DNA from 3 places in the Kitasatospora sp. NPDC092948 genome. Region 1 is predicted to be linked to each of the others. Evidence: riboswitches for the same ligand, from Rfam matches in the RefSeq annotation. Region 1 holds a riboswitch; each other region holds the start of a gene.

Region 1 (3,262 bases):
GCCCACCCGGAGTCCGGGAAGGCCTCGTAGTAGTGGCCGTCCAGCAGCCGGGACCGGTCGGTCAGGAAGGCGCCCGCCTTCGCCAGGTCGGGGGTGCGGGTCGGCTGCGGGGTGTTCAGCCGCCGCAGCACGGTGGCCGGGTCGGTGCCCGTGAACGCCAGGATCGCCTGCTCGGTGGCGGGCGCTTCGGAGTCCGGCGTCCACTCGTCGGGGCCGACGCCGCCGTCGGCGTTCTGCCGGGCCGCCACCCAGGCGGTCGCCCGGTCGGCCTCGGCGGTGCGGCCGGCCGCGCGCAGGCCCTGGGCCGCCGCGCCGGTGGAGAAGACGTCGGCGGTGCCTCCGGCGTACGGCAGGAACGAGCCGTCGGCCTGCTGCGCCCGGACCAGCCAGTCCACGCCCTTCGTGACCAACTCCTGCTGGCCGCCCGCGCGTTGGAGGGCGATCACGGCCATGGCGGTGGTCAGCGGGTCGGACTCGCAGTACTGCCCCGGAGTGATCATCGTGCCGGCGAAGCCGCCGTCGGTGCACTGGATCCGGGCGAACCGGTCCAGTACCGCGGGGGCCGGGACCACCCCGGCGCGGGCCAGGGCCAGCACGCCGAGCGCCTGGTTCCACGGGTTGGACGCGCCCTGGAAGTCGCCGGCCGCCGTGCACCGGCCGCCCTGCCCGGCGCTGTCGCAGACGTGGTCGGTGAGCGCGGCGATCAGGTCGCGCCCGCCGAACGCCCGCGGGTCGTCCCCGGTCGCCTCGGCGACCAGCGCCAGCATCGCGGCGGCCTGGGCCTCCGGCGCAGCGGCGGCGCCCTTCGGGTACACGAACGCGTCGGTGTGCGCGGCCAGGAACGCCGCCACCCGGCGCAGCGCCGCGTCCTGGGTGCCCGAGCCGGCCAGCGACAGCGCGGTCAGCGCGGTGCGCGGGTAGTCCGGCCCCTCGGACCACCAGTTCTCCATGTGGTCGCCGTCCACCAGCTGCGCCGCCAGCCAGGCCGCGGCGGCCGCCGGGTCGCCGGTGCGGGCGGGCGGGTTCGAGGTGGCGCTGCCGCTCGGGCTCGGGCTCGGGCTCGAACTCGGGCTGCTGGACGGGCTGTTGCTGCCGGAAGGGGAGGGGGAGGGGGTGGCGGAGTTCTTCGCCCGGACCTCGTCCGGGGTGAACCTCGGGCCGCCGCCCGCGCCGCCGAGATCGGTCGCGCCGTACACCCAGGCCTCGACCTCGCCGGGCTTCGGCTGCTGCGTCATCGCGCCGTACGCGCTGTACGTCCAGCCGGTCGCGCCCGGCGCGGCGATCCAGTACGACCAGTAGGCGGTGGCCTGCGGGGTGGTGGTGCAGGGTTCGGTGGCCGGGGTCGGGTACTGGGTGCCGGTGGAGAACGTGTCGGTGCCGATCCGGCAGATGAAGCCCGGGCCGTCGTGCACCGTGCCGGTGGTGGTGAACCCGGCGTTGTGCAGCAGGTTCATGCCGGTGGTCGGGTGGGCGTCGCAGCCGCGCACCACGCCGCCGCCCCAGGGCGAGAAGTCGACCGCGACGATCGCGCCGGTGGTGGCGGTGCACTGCTCGATCGGGTCGGCGGCGGCCGTGCCCGGGTGGCCGAGCAGCAGCGCGCCGGTGGCGGTGGCCGCGACGGCCGTGGCGAGCAGGACGGCGGCCGGGCGGCGACCGCGTCCGACGTGCGTGTCCGTGGTGGTGTGACTGACCCTCACCGGCATACTCCCTGATCGGGTCGTGGCGGGGTGAGCGGGCAGCGGACGGTGGCGGGCCCCCGTACCGGCTGCGTCGTATTCCGCGACGACGCATGTGCGCTGAACGAACCCTCGGGGCAGGCATTCCGGCTCTCCCGTCGCGGTGGGACGGGACTACGGTTGCGGGTCAGCGCCGGATTCGGACCGGCTTCCCCTGCTGCCGAGGATGAAAAACCCGTTCATCAGACCACGCGGCATGAGGGACCGTCAACGCTTCCGGACCGGCGGCGGATTGGCGGGGCACGGGCCCCCAGCAGGCGTCGGACGTGGGCCTCTTGGCAGGCGGGCAAGGGTAGTTGAACATGTAACCACGTGAGTCGCGCGCCTTCGCGTCCGTCCGACAAGGAGACAGCCATGCCCGCATCCGGTCCGAAGAGCCTCACCGCCGCCGTCGCCACCGGCGCCGCCCTGCTGCTCGGCGGCGCCCTCGCTCAGCCCGCCGCCGCCGTCGACCTGCCGCATGCCTCCGTCGCGTACTTCACCACCGGCAGCGACCTGACGGGCGCCCAGTTCGCCGTCGACACCGCCGCAGGCTGCCACAACCTGCCCGCCGCCGCGAACTCCGCCGTGAACTTCACCGCCGCCGACGTCACGGTGTACTTCAACGCCGACTGCCGCACCGGCGCGCCCGGCCGGGCCGGCGACCTCGCCTACGGACTGGGCAGCCTGCACTGGGCCAACCTCCCCTACGCGGGCCTGAGTTACCGGGTCAACGGCTGACCCGGTCCGCGGGGTGGCCCGGCTGCCGGGTCAGCGGCCGAGCCGGTCCGAGGGGCGGCCCGACTGCCGGGGCAGCGGGTGATCCGCGGGGGTGACCCGCCGCCGACGGGGCGTCATGTTGCCTTCGTCACCCTGTCGGGCGGCGCGGCGGGTGCGGTAGCGTCCCGGTGGCCGTGCGGGGGAATCCGGTGGAAATCCGGGACTGACGCGCAGCGGTGTGGGCCCAGAACCCTTCCGGTCGATCGTGCCGGGAGCCCGGTCGGGGCCCGAGTCCGAATGCCCGCCGGCCGTGCACCACGAGCGACAGCCACCCACGCGACCCGGGCGGCGGCCGCCCCGCCGCCGCGCCCGCGGACAGGCAGGGGCCCGGTCGGCCGTCCCGACCCAAGGAGTCCCGCCGTGTCCCTCCGCCATGCTTCCCGTGCCGCCGCCGTCGCCCTCGCGGCCGGCACCCTGCTGGCCGCCGCCGTCCCGGCCCACGCGACCGCGAGCCCGGCCCAGATCGCCACCTCCAAGGCCAACGGCGTCGCCTACCTGAAGACCCTGCAGGCCGCCGACGGCAGCTACGCCTCCGGCGGCCTGTCCAACGAATGGGCGTTCAGCGCGTTCGCCGCCGCCGGCACCGCCGCCGTGGACCTCCTCCCCGGCACCGACCCGAGCAAGAACGCCCGCACCGTGTACCGCGGCCAACTCGCCGCGAGCAGCTGGCCGAGCGCCTCCCCGGTGGTCACCGACTACGAGCGGGCCATCCTCAACTCCTATGCGGCAGGCATCGATCCGGCCCGCGTCGACGCCGGACGGAACCT
Region 2 (3,262 bases), on a different contig from region 1:
AGGGCGGTGAAGTCGACCACGACGGTGACGCCGGTGGTGCCGGAGCAGGCTGCCGCCTGCGCCTGCGGGGCCCGGGCGGCGGAGACGCCGAGCAGGGCGGCGGTCAGCGCCGTCGCGGCGGCGATCGAGCCGAGGACGCGGCGGGCCTGGCGGGCGGGGGCGAGGGTGTCGCTCATGCGGGGGCTCCTTGTCGGGGCGTCAGTGGGCGGCGGCGGGGCACGCGAGGACCGGCGCCGAGGAACGGGCCCCGTGGGCGGAGAGCGAGACCAGTGGAGTGCCGCTCAGGCCGAGGACGGCCTGGGCGGTGGCTCGGGCGGCGTTGCCCGGGTCGAAACCCGTGGCGTCGTAGGCGACCGCGCCCCGGACGGCCGGGTCCGCGGCGCAGCCCTGCTGGAGCTTGACCAGGGCGCTCCAGCCCTTGAGTCCGGCCCCGAGGCGGCCGGCGGCCAGCAGGCTCTCGGTGGCCAGTCCGGTGCTGTTGGCATTGGAGGAGGCCGCCCCGGCCGCAGCGAACCCGCCGTCGGCGTTCTGGTGGGCCGTCAGCCAGTTCAGGCCCGCCGCGGCCTTCGCGTCGCGGCCGGTCGCCTTGAGTGCCTGGACGGCGAACGCGGTGGCGTCCGGGTCGGCGGTGCAGGCGCCCTGGTCGAAGGAGACCGGGAACCCGCCGTCCGCGCACTGGCTGCCGGCCAGGAAGTCGACGGCGGCGGCCGGAGCTCCGGCGGGCGTGCGGACGAGGGCGATGACGGCCAGGGACTGGCCGAAGGAGTTGCTGTAGTCGCCCCACTGGGAGCGGTCGGAGAAGCGGCCGCTCGGCGTCTGCAGGGAACGCAGGCGCGCCGGGAGGTCGACGCCGCCGAACGCGGCCGGGTTCTCGCCGCGGACCTCGGCAGCGAGCAGCAGCTTGGCGGTGGCCCCGGCGTAGGCCTCGGTGGTGCCGTCGCCCAGGTAGCCGGCGGTGTTCTCCGGGCGGGCGAGCCAGGCGGTGGCGCGCGCGGCGGCCCGGTCGGAGCCGTGGGACGCGGCGAACGCCAGCACGGCGTCGACGGTCAGCCCCTGGTCGGGGTAGGCGGTGCCGTCGAAGACGGTCTCGAAGTGGTCGCCGTCGACGAGTTGGCGGGCCAGCCAGCCCGCGGCGGCCGCGTCCGGACGGACGGTGGCGGTGGTGGCAGCGGTGGCGGTGGCGGCGGGGGCCGCCTGGGCGGGGGCGGCTGCGGGGAGCGTTGCCGCGAGCGCGAGCGCCGGTGTCGCGAGCAGACCCAGGGAGCGGCGGAGCACGGGCACGGTGAGCCTTTCCGGGCCGGCGCGCGGGGCCCGGAGGGAGCTGACGCGCAGCCGCGCAGCCCTCGGAGCTCCGGCCCGCAGACCACGACGGGAGGAGTGGACACACACCTCCGCCGCCGGGTGTTCGGGCTCGCCGTCGGCAGTCGCCGACGGCCTACCGTTGCGGGTCAGCGCCGGATTCGGACCGGTCTTCCCCCAACAGCGGAGTCAGAAAATATGACGGCCCATCATGGCGAGGCCTGAAACACCGGGTCAAGGCCTCGACTTGGGCTTCCACCGGTTCTCGACCCACGCGAGTGCGCCGCACCGCCGGGGTGGGCGCCCTCCTTCCCCGACCGGTCCTCGCCGGGACCCGTCCGGTTCTTCGCCGGATTCGCAGGTTCGCAGCCCCGACGTGTACGGATTCCGCAGATTGGCCTGCTGGACCACGGCCGGGACGACCGGCAGTCTCGATCATGCGAACCCCAGCCGCCGACGCCCACGAGGAGTCCCGTGATCGAGCACCGCGTCCGTGTCCACCCCAGCGCCGACCGCCTCCCCCGCGAGGACCAACTCGCCTGGAAGCTCGCCTCGGTGGCCACCGCCACCGAGGAACTGGAGGCCGCCTGCGTGAGCATGGCCGTCAACCGGGTGATCGACAACGCGTCGGTGGCCGTCGCCTCGCTGCTGCGCCGCCCCGTCGCCGTCGCCCGCGCCCAGGCCACCGCCCACCGGGCCGTGCTCCCGGGCGCCTCGGTGTTCGGCAGCGGCGCCCGGGTCTCCCCCGAGTGGGCGGCCTGGGCCAACGGCACCGCCGTGCGCGAGCTCGACTTCCACGACACCTACCTGGCCGCCGACTACTCGCACCCCGGCGACAACATCCCGCCGCTGCTGGCCGTCGCCCAGCACACCGGCCGCAGCGGCGCGGACCTGCTGCGGGCCGTCGTCACCGCGTACGAGGTGCACGTCGCCCTGGTCAAGGGAATCTGCCTGCACGCGCACCGCATCGACCACGTCGCCCACCTGAGCGCGGCCACCGCCTGCGGCCTCGGGGCGCTGCTGCGGCTGCCGACGGAGGTCACCTACCAGGCCGTCCAGCAGGCGGTGCACACCACCACCGCCACCCGGCAGTCCCGGAAGGGCGAGATCTCCAGTTGGAAGGCGTTCGCCCCCGCCTTCGCGGGGAAGGCCGCGATCGAAGCGGTGGACCGGGCGATGCGCGGCGAGAGCTCGCCGTCGCCGATCTACGAGGGCGAGGACGGTTTCCTGGCCTGGCTGCTCGACGGCCCGTCCGCCGACTACGGCGTGCTGCTGCCGGAGCCGGGCGAGCCGCGCCGCGCGATCCTGGACACCTACACCAAGGAGTACTCCGCCGAGTACCAGGCCCAGGCGATCATTGATCTGGCCCGGCGCCTGCGCGAGAAGACCGGCCCGCTGGAGAAGGTGCGCTCGGTCGTCCTGCACACCAGCCACCACACCCACCACGTGATCGGCTCCGGCGCGAACGACCCGCAGAAGTACGACCCCGCCGCGAGCCGCGAGACGCTCGACCACTCCATCCCGTACATCCTGGCCGTCGCCCTGGAGGACGGCGGCTGGCACCACGAGCGCTCCTACGCCCCCGAACGGGCCGCCCGTCCGGAGACCGTCGCGCTGTGGCGGAAGATCACCACGGTCGAGGATCCCGAGTGGACCCGTCGCTACCACGACCCCGACCCGGAGCGCCGGGCCTTCGGCGGCCGCGTCGTGATCACGCTGGACGACGGCTCCGTGGTCGAGGACGAGCTGGGCGTGGCCGACGCCCATCCGGCCGGCGCCCGGCCCTTCGACCGGCCCGCGTACGAGGGCAAGTTCCGCACCCTCGCCGAGGGCGTCGTCGCCCCGGCCGACCAGGACCGCTTCCTCGCCGCCGCGGCCGGCCTCCCCGAGCTCGGGGCCGGCGACCTCGGCGAACTGTTCCCGGCCGTCGACACCGAAGCGGTGCGCGCCTTCGACGCCACCC
Region 3 (3,262 bases), on a different contig from region 1:
AGCGTCGGCGTGATCGCCGCGGCCGCGCTCGACAGCCCCGCCCTGCTGTTCCTCGCCCTGTTCGTCTACGGCGCCGGCACCGCCACCAACCTCCAGGCCCGCTACGCCGGGGCCGACCTCGCCGCCCCCGGCCACCGGGCCCGGGCGATCTCCACCGTGCTGGTCGCCACCACCGTCGGTGGCGTCCTCGGACCCAACCTCGCCGCCCCCACCGGCGCCCTCGCCCACGCCCTGCACCTGCCCCGCCTCGCCGGACCGTTCCTGCTGGCCGGCCTGGCCTACGCCGCCGCCGCACTCGTCCTCGGCACCCGGCTGCGCCCCGACCCGCTGCTGCTCGCCCGCGCCGCCGCGGCCCCGACCGCCGAGACCGCGGCCGACCACCCCGCGGCCGACCCGCAGGCCGCCGCCCGCACCCGCAACCGGGTGCTGCTCGGCGCGCAGGTGATGGTGGTCACCCAGCTGGTCATGGTCGCCGTGATGACCATGACGCCCGTCCACATGCACGACGCCGGACGGAGCACCACCGCGTCCGGGCTGGTCATCTCGCTGCACGTCGCCGCGATGTACCTGCCGTCCCCGCTCACCGGACGCCTGGTCGACCGGTACGGCCCGCTCGCCGTCGGCGCCGCCGCCGGCCTCACCCTGCTCGTGGCCGGCCTGATCGCCGCCGTCGTCCCCGGGGGCTCCGTCCCGCTGGTCTCCCTCGCGCTCGTCCTGCTCGGCCTCGGCTGGAACTTCGGCCTGGTCTCCGGCACCGCGATCCTCACCGAAGCCGTTCCGCTCGCCACCCGCGCCAAGACCCAGGGCGGCGTCGACGTCGCCATCGCCGCCTCCGGCGCCACCGGCGGCCTCGCCTCCGGCACCGTCGTCGACCTGGCCGGCTACCCCGTCCTCGCCGTCGGCGGCGGCCTGCTCGCCCTGCTGATCCTCCCCTCCCTCGCCAGCGCGGCCACCCGGAGCCGGCGATGACGGACCCTCGGACCCCCGGGCTCACCGTCGACGGCCGCGGACTGCTCTGCGTCACCCTGCTGCTGCGCCTGCGCGCCGCCGTCGCCGACACCCCCGCCGGCACCGTCGTGCACGTCCACGCCACCGACCCGGCCGCCCCGCTCGACCTCCCCGCCTGGTGCCACCTCACCGGACACACGTACCTCGGCCCCGTCGCCGACGAGACCTACGCACTGCGCCTGACCGCCCACCCGACACCCACCCGCGCCGACGCCCCCTGGCACCACGCAACCGACTGACCCAGCACCCACCCGCACGGCGCTCCCCCCGCCGACCCGGCGCCGCGCGGGGCGGCGGGCGGGGACGTTCGTGCTGCGGACCCGGCGTCTTGCTGCGGATCGGGACGGGGTCTTCGCGCCGCGCCTTGCGTCGACCGCGCGTGGACTCTTCTCGCCGCCCGGCGGCGGACCGGGGATGGGACCTTCGCGCCGCGCCCGGCCCCGTCGGTGCCGAACACCCCGAGCACCCCCTGGCATCGCGCAGCAGACTGACCCGGCACCCGTCCGCACGGCGCGAGGCCCGCCGGCCCGGCGCCGAGCGGGGACGTTCGTGCTGCGCCTGGCCCTGTCCGTGCCGGACACCCCCTGGCGCCGCGCAGCGGGTTGCGCTCGGGCCCGTCCCGTCGTGCGGGTCCGTGGTCGCGGTGCTCGCGGCAGCGCGTGGCGGGACCGTCGTCGGGAGCACTCGAACGGGGGATATAGGCTGGTCGGGCAGCGGTTCGCCCCCGTCCGAGCCAGGGTGGGCGCGTTGCAAGAGGGAACCTGGTGCGAGTCCAGGACTGCCTCGCAGCGGTGAGCGGGAACGACCGCCGTCACACGCACTGGGCCCGACCGGCCCGGGAAGCGACGGCCAGTAGACAGGCCCTCCAACGGGAGATGCCCGCGAGTCCGAAGACCTGCCGCCGCCCGCAGCGCCCACCGGCGCCGCGGATCGTCCGAGCCGCGACTCGCGAAGGAGAGTTCCCGTGGCAGATCAGACCGTCGCACCTGTGATGGCCGCCGCAAAACCTGCGCAGGCGTCCCAGGTCACCCTCGCGCACATCATGAGCGAGCACGACACCAACCTGTACGGCACCATCCACGGCGGCGTGGTGATGAAGCTCATCGACGACGCCGCTGCCGCTGCCGCCGCCCGGCACGCCGAAGGCCCGGCGGTCACCGCCGCGGTGGACGGCATGGCGTTCCTGGCCCCCGTCCGGGCCGGCGACCTGCTGACCGCGCACGCCGAACTCGAACGGGCCGGCCGCACCTCGATGACCGTCCACGTCACCGTCACCGCCGAGCGCTGGAACGCCACCGGCCCGGTCACCCGGGTCGCCACCGGCCGGCTCACGTTCGTCGCCATCGACGCCGAGAGTCACCCGCGCCCGGTCCCGGCCCTGCTGGCCGCCGCGAACGCCTGACGCATCGCCGCCTGACGCATCGCAGCCCTACGCGCCGCAGCCCGGCGTACCGCCGCCCGACGCGCCGCCACACCCAGATCCCGAAGCACCCCGAGCCCGGAACGCCGTCCTGTTCGACGTTCCGGGCTCGGGGCTGTCGCGATTGCCACGTGATCACTGTCACGCAGGGACGGATCGGGTGATTGCGGACAGCGCATTCTCGACATGTTCCGTTCAAGCTCCGCTTACCCCACCATGGCAGCGTGTGCCCGCCTACGCGCGTAGCGCACTCTCGTGTACCCCATGGTTCCCGTGGTCCAAGGAGATTGACAGATGATCAGCACGTGGAAGGCCGCCCGCCCATTGGCGCTCGCCGCCGCCGCACTGGTGGCCGCCGCCGGCGCGAGCGCCGTCCCGCAGCACGCCACCGCGGCCACCCCCGGGAGCGCCGCCGCAGCAGCTGCCGCCACCCCGAAGCGGGTGCTGTTCGACAACACCAAGGCGGAGACCGCGGGCAACGCGGACTGGATCATCTCCACCAGCCAGCCCGACCCGCTGGCGCAGAACGCCAACCCGACCACCGAGACCAGCTGGACGGGCGCCCTCTCGGCGTGGGGCGTGGCCCTGCAGAAGACCGGCAACTACAGCCTGAAGACGCTGCCCGCCGGCAACACCATCACCTACGGCACCGGTGGTGCCCTCGACCTCGCCAACTTCGACGAGTTCGTGATCCCCGAGCCCAACATCCGCCTCAGCGCCGCCGAGAAGACCGCCGTGATGACGTTCGTCCAGAACGGCGGCGGCCTGTTCCTGATCTCCGACCACACCCAGAGCGACCGCAACAACGACGGCTGGGACTCCCCGGCCATCATC

Evidence for each region. Region 1 has a riboswitch for cobalamin ahead of ACIQF6_RS18985 (prenyltransferase/squalene oxidase repeat-containing protein). Riboswitches for the same ligand answer to the same signal wherever they lie in the genome.
Region 2: linked by a shared signal. The riboswitch ahead of ACIQF6_RS23935 (prenyltransferase/squalene oxidase repeat-containing protein) and the one ahead of ACIQF6_RS18985 (prenyltransferase/squalene oxidase repeat-containing protein) in region 1 are both predicted to bind cobalamin.
Region 3: linked by a shared signal. The riboswitch ahead of ACIQF6_RS26760 (acyl-CoA thioesterase) and the one ahead of ACIQF6_RS18985 (prenyltransferase/squalene oxidase repeat-containing protein) in region 1 are both predicted to bind cobalamin.

What each region holds. Positions count from the first base shown of each region.
Region 1 covers NZ_JBIVPU010000005.1:430,822-434,083, reverse strand. Annotated here, with positions in the region: gene ACIQF6_RS18985 (prenyltransferase/squalene oxidase repeat-containing protein) at 1-1,697, opposite strand, end outside; cobalamin riboswitch at 1,795-1,943, opposite strand; gene ACIQF6_RS18980 (hypothetical protein) at 2,091-2,456, shown strand; cobalamin riboswitch at 2,635-2,738, shown strand; gene ACIQF6_RS18975 (prenyltransferase/squalene oxidase repeat-containing protein) at 2,856-3,262, shown strand, end outside.
Region 2 covers NZ_JBIVPU010000008.1:238,188-241,449, reverse strand. Annotated here, with positions in the region: gene ACIQF6_RS23940 (flagellar hook-length control protein FliK) at 1-176, opposite strand, end outside; gene ACIQF6_RS23935 (prenyltransferase/squalene oxidase repeat-containing protein) at 199-1,281, opposite strand; cobalamin riboswitch at 1,379-1,520, opposite strand; gene ACIQF6_RS23930 (MmgE/PrpD family protein) at 1,774-3,262, shown strand, end outside.
Region 3 covers NZ_JBIVPU010000010.1:259,416-262,677, reverse strand. Annotated here, with positions in the region: gene ACIQF6_RS26770 (MFS transporter) at 1-969, shown strand, start outside; gene ACIQF6_RS26765 (sulfurtransferase TusA family protein) at 966-1,247, shown strand; cobalamin riboswitch at 1,746-1,908, shown strand; gene ACIQF6_RS26760 (acyl-CoA thioesterase) at 1,973-2,410, shown strand; gene ACIQF6_RS26755 (putative Ig domain-containing protein) at 2,723-3,262, shown strand, end outside.